DNA from 3 places in the Planococcus sp. 1R117A genome. Region 3 is predicted to be linked to each of the others. Evidence: riboswitches for the same ligand, from Rfam matches in the RefSeq annotation. Region 3 holds a riboswitch; each other region holds the start of a gene.
The links. A riboswitch is a leader RNA that binds a small molecule or an ion and turns the genes downstream of it on or off. The one in region 3 is predicted to bind S-adenosylmethionine.
Positions count from the first base shown of each region.

Region 1: it holds a riboswitch for S-adenosylmethionine, as region 3 does, so the genes downstream of both, ACSFXN_RS15730 (transporter substrate-binding domain-containing protein) here and ACSFXN_RS15265 (MetQ/NlpA family ABC transporter substrate-binding protein) in region 3, are expected to answer to the same signal.
Region 2: it holds a riboswitch for S-adenosylmethionine, as region 3 does, so the genes downstream of both, ACSFXN_RS06985 (LLM class flavin-dependent oxidoreductase) here and ACSFXN_RS15265 (MetQ/NlpA family ABC transporter substrate-binding protein) in region 3, are expected to answer to the same signal.

Region 1 is NZ_JBPRLO010000005.1:222,797-227,003, forward strand. Features, by position in the region: gene ACSFXN_RS15720 (amino acid ABC transporter ATP-binding protein) at 31-780, opposite strand; gene ACSFXN_RS15725 (amino acid ABC transporter permease) at 796-1,479, opposite strand; gene ACSFXN_RS15730 (transporter substrate-binding domain-containing protein) at 1,538-2,386, opposite strand; SAM riboswitch class I at 2,518-2,622, opposite strand; gene ACSFXN_RS15735 (Hsp20/alpha crystallin family protein) at 3,115-3,549, shown strand; gene ACSFXN_RS15740 (zinc-binding dehydrogenase) at 3,637-4,207, opposite strand, start outside.
Region 2 is NZ_JBPRLO010000002.1:318,951-323,157, reverse strand. Features, by position in the region: gene nikE (nickel import ATP-binding protein NikE) at 1-749, shown strand, start outside; gene ACSFXN_RS06990 (YkuS family protein) at 839-1,417, opposite strand; SAM riboswitch class I at 1,781-1,889, shown strand; gene ACSFXN_RS06985 (LLM class flavin-dependent oxidoreductase) at 2,083-3,468, shown strand; gene ACSFXN_RS06980 (hypothetical protein) at 3,657-4,091, shown strand.
Region 3 is NZ_JBPRLO010000005.1:110,544-114,750, reverse strand. Features, by position in the region: gene ACSFXN_RS15270 (metallophosphoesterase) at 1-623, shown strand, start outside; gene ACSFXN_RS15265 (MetQ/NlpA family ABC transporter substrate-binding protein) at 739-1,572, opposite strand; SAM riboswitch class I at 1,732-1,850, opposite strand; gene ACSFXN_RS15260 (alpha/beta hydrolase) at 2,028-2,930, opposite strand; gene ACSFXN_RS15255 (hypothetical protein) at 3,245-4,162, opposite strand.

The DNA of each region.
Region 1 (4,207 bases), 110 kb from region 3:
TAACCTTTGAGGTTACCCGGTACGCTTTTCTTATGCTCTCCGCAGTAAAACCTTTTGCAGGAATTTCTGCGTACGTTCTTCAGTCGGATAGGTGAAGATGTCTTCCGGTTTTCCTTGCTCGACGATATGGCCATCGGCGATAAATACAACACGGTCGGACACTTCACGGGCAAAGTCCATTTCATGCGTAACGAGGACCATTGTCTGTCCTTCCGATGCCAGTTCTTTAATGACTGTCAGTACTTCTCCAACGAGTTCAGGATCAAGCGCAGAAGTCGGTTCATCGAACAACAGCAGATCAGGTTTTAAGGCAAGGATGCGTGCGATGGCTGCCCGCTGCTTTTGTCCACCAGACAATTGTTCGGGATACTGGTTTTTATGATCCAGTAAGCCAACTTTCTGCAGCAGTCCTTCCGCTTCAAAGACGACTTCCTGCTTGTTTCTTTTTTGTACGACGAGCGGTGCTTCAATGATGTTTTCAATCACCGTTTTATGCGGGAATAAGTGAAAATGCTGAAACACCATGCCGGAATATTGGCGGATGTCGATTTTCTGCTTTTTGGTCGGATTCTTTCCATTGAACGCCACGTGTACATTGTTGATTTGCAGCGATCCGGCAGAAGGGGTTTCCAGTAAATTAAGGCAGCGCAGCAAGGTGGTTTTTCCAGAGCCTGAAGGACCGATAATACTGACGACTTCCCCTTTTTCAATTTCAAACGAGATGGACTTCAATACTTCCACATCTTTAAATTTCTTACTTAGGTTTTCCACTTTAATCATATTCCGTACCTCCAATCAAGCTGCAACATAGCGGTTGGCTTTCTTCTCAAGATAATCCTGCAGCAGCGTGACCAGTGCACAAATTGCCCAGTAAATAAGCGCTACCAGAATATACAAAGTCAAACTTTCATAGGTTTGGCCAACCACCACTTTTGCCCGGTAAAACATTTCTGAAACCGTGATGACCATAGCAAGGGAAGTTCCTTTGATGATATCCATAAAAGTGCTCGATAAAGGCGGTAAGGCAATGCGTGTCGCTTGCGGCAAGATGATGCGGGTCATGGTTTGCCAATAGCTCATCCGAAGTGTTTCCGCAGCTTCCCATTGTCCTTTCGCTACAGAGGAAATGGCGGAACGGATAATTTCAGCTGTGTAGGCAGAAAAATGGATGCTGATGCCAATGATGGCTGCAGTTAATGGCGCCATCTCGATGCCCACCATTGGAAAGCCGAAGTACAGGATAAACAGCATGACCAACAGCGGTGTACCCCGCATAAAGGAAATAAACAGTCGGGCAGGCACTGAAATCAGTTTAAACCGGTTCATGCGGGCGAGGGCAACAAACAAACCCAGAACTAAGGCGAAAAACATACTGACTAGTGCGATTAAAATGGTTTGCCAGGCCCCCTCTAAAATGAAGGGGAGGGAGTCGAGCGCAATTTCTACATTGAATAGATATTCCCATTTAAAGTCGGTCATCGGAAGACTCCTTTACTCATTATGTATAGAGGAGGAATCCGGGGATTCCTCAAGGTTTTTATTCTTTCTCAAGAGGCTGTGTTACATCAGCACCCAGGAATTTGTTTGAAATTTCCTTGATTGTGCCATCAGCCAGCAATTCTTCAAGAGCACCATCAATTTTTTCTTTCAGCTCCGGGCTGTCTTTAGGCAATACGATTGCGCTGCTGCTGAAAGAGAATTTTACTTCTTCAGCAAGCTTTAAACCTGGTTTGTCGTATTGCTCAAGCGAACGCATCAATACGAGGTAGTCATTCAGCGTGGCATCAACGCGGCCATTGACGATTTCCGGAAGGACTGTATCAGAACCTGTATAGACAATTACTTCGGCTCCTTGTTCCTGTGCGAACTTCGAGTAATTGCTTGTCGCGGAACCGCCAACTTTTTTACCTTTTAAATCTTCTACAGATTCTATGCCTGAGTTATCGCTTTCACGCACAATGGCAGAACCATAAGAATGCTTGATCGGGATGGTGAAATCAAATTTTTCTTTGCGCTCATCTGTGACAGAGAAATCGTTTGCTGCTATATCGATCTGGCCGTTGCGGAGTGCCGGAAGCAAGCCATCAAATTCCATTTCTTTAAACTCGACTTCCAGCCCAAGTTTCTCGCCTAAAGCACGGGCTACTTCCACATCATAACCGGTCAATTCTTTCGTTGTTTCGTCATGGTATGTAATAGGATAATAAAGACCTTCGGTTCCAACGACGATTTTTCCGGATTCCTGGATGCGTTCCCAGGAATTTTGTTCTTTGCCTTCTGTTGAAGCGGTTGCTTCACTAGTGGATTTTTCGCTGCCGCATGCCGCCAATAACAAACCGATTACGGCTACGACAAACAATAATAAAAAGCTTTTTGAATTTTTCATTCTGTTACACCTTCCTTTTCTATAAGTTTACTTGGTTTAAAGTTAATAGAATTGCTCTCGCATGAAGGCAAACAAAAAGCCTCTTCCATAAGAAGAGGCTGACATGCGAAATCACATTGAATATCCAGCTCTTCTTATCTCTCAAGCTCATGCTTGTTGGATTTGGCACAGTGCTCAATTTTGAGCCCGCTGCCGAGGTTTCGCAGGGCCAATCCCTCCACCTCTCATGATAAGAACGAATTACTATTAAACTATGTAGAAAACTTTACCACCATTGCATTTAATCGTCAACATAATATTCTGACAGAATGATTTTCTCAACTTTAAATCCGCTTCTGGTTTAATAAATTCATTTTTCTCTTCACTATGCATCCATTAAACAGGACTCGGCAAACGTTTATCAAGAAGGTGAAAAACAAGAAAAATTCTTGGGAAAAAAAGTGATTTAAGAAAGGGGGAAGTTTGGAAATCCAGTTGTACCAACGGTTTTATGCAATGTGAATCTGTTGACAGCCGAACAGTTTTGAATATAATTTTAAGTAGAAAGACCAGAATTAAAAGAAAGGGGTAAGAAGAAAATGTGGGCGTTGAAAGTCATCGCATGGCAAGCCCGAGTTGTAGAAGGGTGGCCATAGGAAAACCGGTTGCTTCTAAAAAAGTGATTAGGATCTTGTGACTTTTGAAAAGCTGGCATTAACCAAAAATACTTTAAAAAGGAGAAGATCACAATGAGCACTTTGTTTCCAAGAAAACAAACTGACCTATTCCCAAGCCTCTTTGGAAGCGGATTGGAATCTGACTTCTTTAATAAGTTTTTTGGGGAAAATACCTACCCTCAAGTTGATATAAGAGAGAAGAAAGATGGCTATGAATTTATGGTCGATCTTCCTGGATTCTCAAAAGAAGAAGTCGAAGTGGAGTACAAAGACGGCTATTTGGAAATCCGCGGTGAAAGAAACCAAAGCTGGGAGTCTAATGATGAAGAAGGACGCTTCGTACGCAAAGAACGTTCTTACGGTTCATTCAAGCGCAGCTTCTATATTGGTGAAATTGATGAAAAACAAATTATAGGCTCATTTGAAAAAGGGGTATTGATGCTTCAAGTGCCTAAGTCCAATGAGCAGGCACGAAAAGACAAAGGTTACCGGATTCCAATCGAATAAGGCATCGCCTCATATTCCCATTATTTATCGGGAAGCGCAAAAAGCCGGAGTGCAGCTGTAAATCAGCTGCACTCCGGTTATTTTTGTTTATGCATGATAATCGGTTACCACAAAAGTTCCCGTAGTAGCAAAATTAGACATATCTTCGAAAATGCCTTCAACTTCAGATAATCCGATTTCGCGCGTCACCATTTTGCCAGGCTGCAATTTTCCAAGAGCGACTTGCTCTAAAAGAGAAGTGAAGCGGAAAGCAGGAATCCCAAGAGTGGTGATAAATGATTTCTCAGTAAGGACCATGTGATCGACCGGAATGGAGATGAATCCGGCCTCTTTCTTAGAGGTCACGCCGATTTGTAAATGACGTCCACCTTTTTTCAAGCTATTGATGGCCGGTACACAAGTTTCTGTGATTCCAAGGGCGTCTACGGAAACATCTGCGCCGCCTTTTGTGATTTCTTGCACAGCTTCAACAGGATCATTGTCTTTGCTGTTGATGACAAAGTCAGCACCCAATTTCTTAGCCAACGCCAGATTGGAGTCATTGATATCGACTCCGATAACGAACGCGCCCATAGAAGAAGCGATATGGATAGCGGATAACCCGATTCCGCCACAGCCATAGACCACGACTTTTTCTCCTGGCATCACATTCACACGA
Region 2 (4,207 bases), on a different contig from region 3:
AATCACCGGTTCTTTCCGATGTGTCTCTTACTATCGAAGAAGGGACGTGTTTGGGGCTTCTTGGAACAAGTGGGGCAGGCAAGAGCACGTTAGGCAAAGTCATTCTGGGGATGGAGAAGCCGGAAGAAGGCAAAGTCATTTTCCAAGGCCAAGACATTTATACAATGGATTCCATTACCCGAAAACGTCTCAGAAGAAATCTTCAAGTGGTCTTTCAGGATAGTTATTCATCGGTGAATCCGCGCATGACGGCGGAAAAGATTATCGGGGAGCCCTTGGAAAATTACGAAAGGCTGTCGGCATCCGAGATGAAACGGACGATTGCGCATTTATTGGATATGGTAGGGCTGGATGCGGAAGATATGAAAAAATACCCCCGGCAGTTCAGCGGAGGGCAATTGCAGCGGATCAATATTGCCAGAGCGATCGCTTTAAAGCCGAAATTGATGGTCCTGGATGAATCCGTCAGCAGTCTCGATATGGTGAACCAAACAAATATCCTGAACTTGTTAAAGGAATTGAAATCGGTCTATGGCCTTTCTTATCTATTTATCACCCATGATATCAGAGCTGCCTATTCCATTTCGGATGCTTTAGCAGTCATGGAAAAAGGCAGGTTGATCGCAACCAGCCAAGACAAAAATGAAATTTTTTCTTCACAGCAACCTATTGTAAAGAAACTAGTCTCTTCTATTCTTTCGGAACATCCCCGCAACCGAACGATTGCTTCTGACAAAAGTTTTGTTTGATGCAGGATCAAGCAGGCAAGCTGCCATATATAAAAAGCCGAAGAATCCACTGGGAAGTGGGCGCTTCGGCTTTTTTTATCCTCGTTATTTTAATTCAATGATGAAGAATCTCTTGAAGTTTCAGTGCCTTGCGGGTCTTTAGACGAGCTGGAAACTTTCTCTTTCACTTGAGTCGTGGCTTCCGTGGCTTTTTCTTTAGCCTGGTTGGCCAAGTCAGTTGCTTTTTCTTTCACTTGGCTCAATTTTCCGCTTCCATCACCGCTCGAATTGCTGCTGGCTAATTTTTCTTTGACGGTAACTTGGAGTTCTTTGCCGCTTTTCGGTGCTAAAAGAAGGGCCACTACCGAGCCGATCGCTGCTCCGCTTAAGAGGCCTGCGAAAAACCCGCTGCCGGATTCACTTTTCGCTGCATCCGGCTGGCCTGGGATTTTCCCAGCGCGCTGCAAACGTTCTTCCACTTCGTCAACAATTTCGTTAACCGTGCTTCCGCTTACTTCCACTAAGGAGCCCTTGAAGCGAAGGTGGTCGTAGCTTTCAGAATTGCGGACGACCAGGACATCGTATTTGGCTGCTTTTTCTTTCTGGTCAAGCATGTCTGCCTGATATCCTCTTTTCCCTAATGCGAGTTGGATGTCTGTAAACGGATGTTCTACTGCGATTCTTGGCATATTATCAAACCTCTTTCTTTATTATCGTTATTCTAGTGTCTTTCCCTATCTGGTCCATTAGTTAAACATATGCACGATAACTTCTATGAAATTTTGTAAGAAAATAGAATGTATAGATGTGAGAACTAGAGAAGAACGCTAGAAAGCAGAGGACATTATTTGATGGCAGTAACCAAGAATCAAAAAAAAGCATCAGTTGTTTTTTTGAAGTGCAAAGGAATTTCATGGAGCTACCATCAAAATAAAGTTCTTCTTCATACAATTAATCCAAGTTAAACAATAAGACTTATAGGATAAATAAAATTTTCACAAATTACGTTGACTTTCCATTGATTTAATATTATGATTATTTTTAATTTAATAATCTTATCCAGAGAAGCCGAGGGACTGGCCCGTTGACGCTTCAGCAACCTCTGACATTTGTCAGAAAGGTGCTAAATCCAGCAAGAATTTTATTCTTGGGAGATAAGAGCGGGATTGTGTACATATACAGCCTTCTTTTCTCTTTTATCGAGAAAAGGAGGTTTTTTATTTTGTTCATTGTCCTCAAATTTAAATACGGCAAGTATATAAAGAAAAGGCAATAGTAAATCCTCAAATCAATCATTGTGTTAAAAAGGTTAGTTGAAACACCAAAAACGGTGCACACAAAGGAGCGGATTTTTATGACAAACAAACGGATTTATTTAAATGCATTTGATATGAACTGTGCAGGCCACCAATCACCTGGGCTCTGGACGCACCCCGAAGATCAATCGCATAAATACAAAGACAGCGAGTATTGGATCGAATTGGCGAAGCTATTGGAAAAAGGAAAGTTCGATGCCATCTTTATCGCGGATGTCCTCGGTACATATGATGTCTATAATGGCTCCAGAGATGCCGCCGTCCGGCAAGGGGCGCAGTCTCCTGTCAACGATCCGCTGCTGGTCGTGCCGCTTATGTCAGCAGTCACGAAACATTTGGGGTTCGGTGTCACAGCTTCCGTTACCCATGAACATCCATACACTTTTGCCCGCCGGATTTCTACGCTGGATCATTTAACAAAAGGCCGCATCGGCTGGAACATTGTGACTTCTTATCTCAAGAGCGCGGCTGTCAATATCGGGTTAGACGACCAGATCAAGCATGACGAGCGGTATGACATTGCCGAGGAGTATTTGGAAGTGTGCTATAAATTATGGGAATCCAGTTGGGAAGAAGATGCCGTGCTGCTGGATAAAGTGAATGGCATTTATACAGATCCTGAAAAAGTGCATGATATCCAGCATGAAGGGAAATATTATAAAGTGCCCGGTGCCCATTTAACGGAACCTTCCAGACAGCGGACACCTGTCCTTTACCAGGCTGGCGCTTCTAAAAAAGGTGTGGCTTTTGCCGGAAAACATGCTGAATGTGTCTTCATCGGTCCGCCGAATATTGAACTGGCCAAAAAAACGGTAGATAAAATACATGCGGAAGTTGAGAGTTCCGGGCGGAAGAAAGATGATGTGAAGATTCTTGCTTTGCTGACGCCGATTGTCGGCAAAACTGAAGAAGAAGCGATTGAAAAATACAATGACTATAAGAAGCATATCAGCCATGAAGGGGCTCTCGCCTTGTTCGGAGGTTGGACCGGCATTGATTTGTCCGGCTATGCACCGGATCAGCCGCTTGAATACATTGAAAATGATGCCATTCAGTCCGCTTTGGAAAACTTCACCAAAATCCTGCCGGGCAGAAAACCGACGGTCAATGACATTAAAGAATATGTCGGCATTGGCGGACTTGGGCCATTCACTGTCGGATCTCCAGAGCAGGTTGCCGATACGCTTGAAAAATGGGTAAATGAAACAGGCATCGATGGCTTCAATATCGCTTACGCTATCACACCTGGAACTTTTGAAGATTTCATTGAACTCGTTGTGCCGATTCTTCAAGAGCGGGGACTTGTGCAAAAAGAATACGAAGGAAATTCTTTGCGTGATGCTTTATTTGGAGAAGGCGCTCATTTATCGCCTGTCCATCCTGGAAAACAATATACACGTGTGCCAGTAACGGCAAACAATTAAAATTACTCGATCAGCAGGGAGGAGAAGTGCTTAAAAAAGCGCTTCTTCTTTCTTTTTTGATTGCAAACGACTTTTAAACAAGCTAACAGGAAATTATTTCAAGTTAATGAAACCATCTTTCTTTTCCCATCGTATATAAGCATACAATGAATAGTTCCCGTGCAATCCCTATGAAGGAGGAGATGGTTTTGAAACGATTTCTATATTATTTCGCCTGGACAATAGTTCTGGGATTTGTATTGTATTTTGGCATGCAGCTTCAAGAGCAGTTGAATGAGATGGCGCAACAAACATTTGAGCCAGCTGCGCTGAGAGTGTTTATTGCACTTTTCCCTGTAGCATTGGGGTTGCTGCTGCGTACTCCGAAATTTCTTCTTGAAGCGAAAGAGAACAAGTCTCGAAAGTTCGACTGGCCCATTTTTGCTGCAATTGGTTTGCCATCACTTTTTCTGGTATTGATGTCTTTTTTGCCTTTCATGCCGTTCATAATAGGATGGATTGCCATTCCGGAAATCATCTTAATAGGCGGAACGACTGTACCGACAGTTGCTGGACTGGTTTTTGGTTACGTATTGCTGGATAGTTTTAATAACAGAACTATGAAAGAAGCGACAAGAACTTGAGGGAAGGCTGATGTCGGCCTGGACACCGTCTTCTCTTTGGTTGGGGATTTTTAATGATTGAACCTAATTTGATTCATTTGCCGTCTATGGGGTGTTCCGGAAAGGACGGGTGTTAA
Region 3 (4,207 bases):
GTTTTCCAGAAACCAAGCTATTATTCGTCCATGGCAACCACGATGTCTATGCGGAAGATTCCGCCGCTGCCTATTCCAAACTTCTCGAGTTCCGCGGAAATCTTGGCAACGGCCCTGTCCAATTGAACGAAGACTGGGTCGTAATCGACGATGGCGGCTGGTATGATTACACATTCGGCGTTGCGGGATTTACTGAACAGCAATTTGCCAAAGGCACATTCGGCAGCTTTACGTGGCCGGATAAAACGTATGCCCACTGGCCAGTAACCGACTCTGCCTTGACGGAGCAGTATACCGCAAAACTGGAGAACTGGCTCAAAGAATATCGCGGCAAAAACATCATCCTGGTCACTCATGTTGTACCGTTCGCTCATTTTCTGCAAGTGAAGGAAGATCCGAGCTGGGATTTCTTCAATGCCATGATGGGAAGTTCCCGCTTTGGCGAACTGGCGATGGAATACCAGGTCAAAAAGCTTATTTTTGGCCATACCCATACACGCTATCATGAACATTATAAAAACATTGAAGTAATCTGCAATCCGCTCGGCTATTACCCGCATGAATGGAACCTGCAGTCAGCTGAAGAAGAAATCGCATCAACGATTAAAATGATTGAAATTTAAAGAATTGTGCTATCCGCCTACTCCCTTTTTCGGACCTGCGAATACTGGCCAATACCGTTAAACAAAAAAAGCCGCCTTCGATGGATTCCATCGAAGGCGGCTTTCTCATTAAGTTTTACCAAGAAGGAATAAGCGATCCCGCAAACTCTTTTTCAATGAATTGTTTTACTTCATCGCTATGGTACAGTTCAAGGAATTGCTTGATCGCTTCATCGTCTTTGTTTTCAGTGCGTGATGCAACAAGATTGACGAAAGGCGAGTCGCTTGGTTCGATGAAAATCGAATCTTCTGCTGGCACAAAGCCCGCTTCAAGCGCGAAATTGGTATTGATGGCTGCTGCATCCAGCTCGTTCAATTGGCGTGGAATTTGAGCAGAGTCCAGTTCGATAAACTCGTAGTTGTTTTTATTTTCAGCGATATCCATTACCGTCGCCTGCAAGCCAACGCCTTCCTTCACTTTAAGAAGGCCCGCTTTTTCGAACAAAGCTAGAGCCCGTCCACTATTGGTCGGATCACTCGGCAAACCGATTTTTGCTCCTTCCGGCAGTTCGCTGACATCTTTGTAGTCTAATGAATAAATGCCCATCGGAAACGTTACCGTATCACCGACGCGGACCAAATCCAAGTCCCGGCTTTTTTTCATTTCTTCAAAAAACGGTTCCGTCTGGAATGAGTTCAAGTCAATTTCCTCTTCTGCTAACGCAACATTCGGCATTACGTAGTCAGAGAACACTTTCGTTTCAATAGTGAAGTCCAGTCCTTGCTCTTCTGCAAGTTCCGCAACTTTTTCGACGAGCTCTTCATGCGGACCTCCGGTTACGCCGACCGTTAAAACACCATCACTGACAAGGCTTTCCGCTTCTTTAGTTGATGCCTCTTCACCACTTCCGCAAGCTCCTAAAACTGCTGCTGACAAAACCAGTACACTTCCTGCTATCCATTTCTTCATGTCATTTCCCCTTTTCCTGTTTCTTTTTCATTGCCAGTGTGGCCAGTAAAACCTTCAACTGCATGCAGCCGTTGTAATGACAACCCGCTTCCTTTTCTGTGAAAAATAAAAATGCCTCTCTTAAAAGAGAGGCATTCAAAAAAGTTTGAGTTTACACCTCTCTTATTTTCCAAAATACCAAGTATTTTGCAGGATGTAGCACCTTTTCATGGTCGTTCAAAACCTTGAATGGTTGCCGGGCTTCACAGGGCCAGTCCCTCCGCCGCTCTTCATAAGAGATTTACATATTTAATTTATATTTTCATACTATTTCAATATAACGCAAAAAGCAAGACCCATTTTGTTTATTGTGAATTTTAGCAATAAAGAACCAGATTGAAATACCACTTAGGTTTAGAATTTCCATTGATAAAGGAAAGCATTTTTTTTGTCTCTCTGCTTTCTTTAAATCAGTCTCACAAATGCTCCTTGAACCACTCAATTTGTGGTGGCAGAAAATCCGACAATCCTGGGTCTACATAGGCACTATAGTGGCCGCCGGGAAGAACCACTAATTTTTTAGGCTCATGTGCTTTTTGAAAAGCTTCTATGGTTAAATCCGCTGTCGCCAACATATCATTTTCTGCCACCAACATTAATAAAGGTGTCGGGGAAATACGCTCAATCGTGCTGCTCGGGCTATATTCCAAAAGAGCTTCCATTGTTTCAAGCGTAATTCTATTTTCCCAATTTGGTGCAATCGTGTTCCCTGTTTCAGTAAACCAGTCAAAAGCCTCTGGAATCGGCAAAGCACTTACTTCACCCTCTGGTGCAACTACCGGCACATACTGGTGCTCCGCTCCCATATAACGGGCCAGACGGTAAGCACTTAGATTTTGGACGAATCCATGGAATATGTCATTTCTCATTAACCGTTGAGCACTCTTCCATCCGTTTACCACGGGAGCTTGGGCTACGACAACTTTCACCCGTGGATCTATTGCTGCCAAATGCAATACATGAGCTCCACTGTAGCCAGCTCCCCATATGCCAATTCGATTTTCATCTACTTGATCATGAGTTGAAATCCAGCTGATTGCATTTCTATAATCTTTATGCTGCTCTGCAGGAATCACATGCTGCCTTGGCTCCCCTTCACTTTCCCCGATAAATCGGTAATCAAAAACCAATACGGCAAAACCTGCCTCTGCAAATTTTTCCGCAAAGTTCTTCAAATGCATCTCTTTCACCGCATTAAATCCATGCGCCATGACAATCGCCGGTTTTTTGCTAAGCTCTCCTCCTTCCGGAACGTACAACCAGCCCTTACAATTTAACCCTTCGCTTACGAACGTAACATCATTCTTGATAACCTTCATTTCATCCCTCCTTTGGAATTTATTATTTCGAAAATATAGCAAAAACTTCCTCTTTCTAAATGTATCAGAAAAATCAGATAATTAATATAAAGGATTGATTATTGTACGGGTCAATTGAAGGAGAATTCTTTTTAAAGAATCTGTTTAGTATTTTTCATTACCAAACCTAGCGGAGCTGCCAGAATTCAGCCTGTCTTATATTCTTCTAAAACATTAAGTTTTGATCCATACCCCATCATGCCCAATCATTCTGCAACAAAGGAAAGCGCAAAAAAGGACCAAGAGTTTCCTCTAAGTCCCTGAAGGTTTTCCCATTATTTGTTCTTGTATTCCGTCACAATCGTGCCAATAAGAATTCCCATTACTCGGCCTTTGAACGCATCCGGTACGGATTCACCGGTTGGGTTTTTGTAATACAAAAGATTGGCTTCTTCGTTATATGTAAAGCCAAGATTCATTAAGTTCGTTTTTAACGGCTCCGGCAATTGGTCGCTGCCTGTCACTTCTTTAAAGTAAGGTGTCGTATAGATCGAAACATCGACATCATCCAAGCTGGATTCGAGAACGAATAGATCTGTATCACTTTTCACAATCCATTGGCCTTTAGAGCTGACTGCTAATTGCATATGTTCCAAAGTGGAAATGCCCTCCAGATTAACCCCAAAAATCTGATTGATCAGCACACGGCTCTCTGCGCCAGTGAGTGCGTAATCGTGATCTTTCAGATAGCGGTCCATCACTTCATTCTTCGCCATTTCCATAATCCGTGCATCTTGCTTAGTCGATGCCGGTTCTTCGTTCAAGGAAACACGCAAGCTTTCCATCACATCTGTAGGATAGCTGGCCAATTTGCTGCCATAATCCATCTTCGAAACGTAGTTCAGATCGATATCAAAGATTTCTTTTACCGCCAGCCGAACTTCATTGCCTTTGACCTTTTTGCCAAATGAAGCTAAGTAACGGTCCATGACGTTCACTTTCGGCATCGTTTGAATCACAGCATCTACTTGGGTTGACTTAGCATTTGCTCCTAAACTAACCCGGACCGCTTTCATTACCTTTTTCGAATACTTCGTATCCTGTTCAATATGCTGCGCTTCGTAGGCTTGAGTATTCGAGTATGCTGGTGCTTCTGCAGCAAAGACGCTTCCTACTCCGCCAGTTAAAGCAACACTTGTGATCGTGCTGAATAAGATAAGATTTTTTGTCATGTTTTTGAATTGGATTTTCATTTTTATTCCTCTTTCTAGAAACTATAATTTTGTATTGTACCGGAT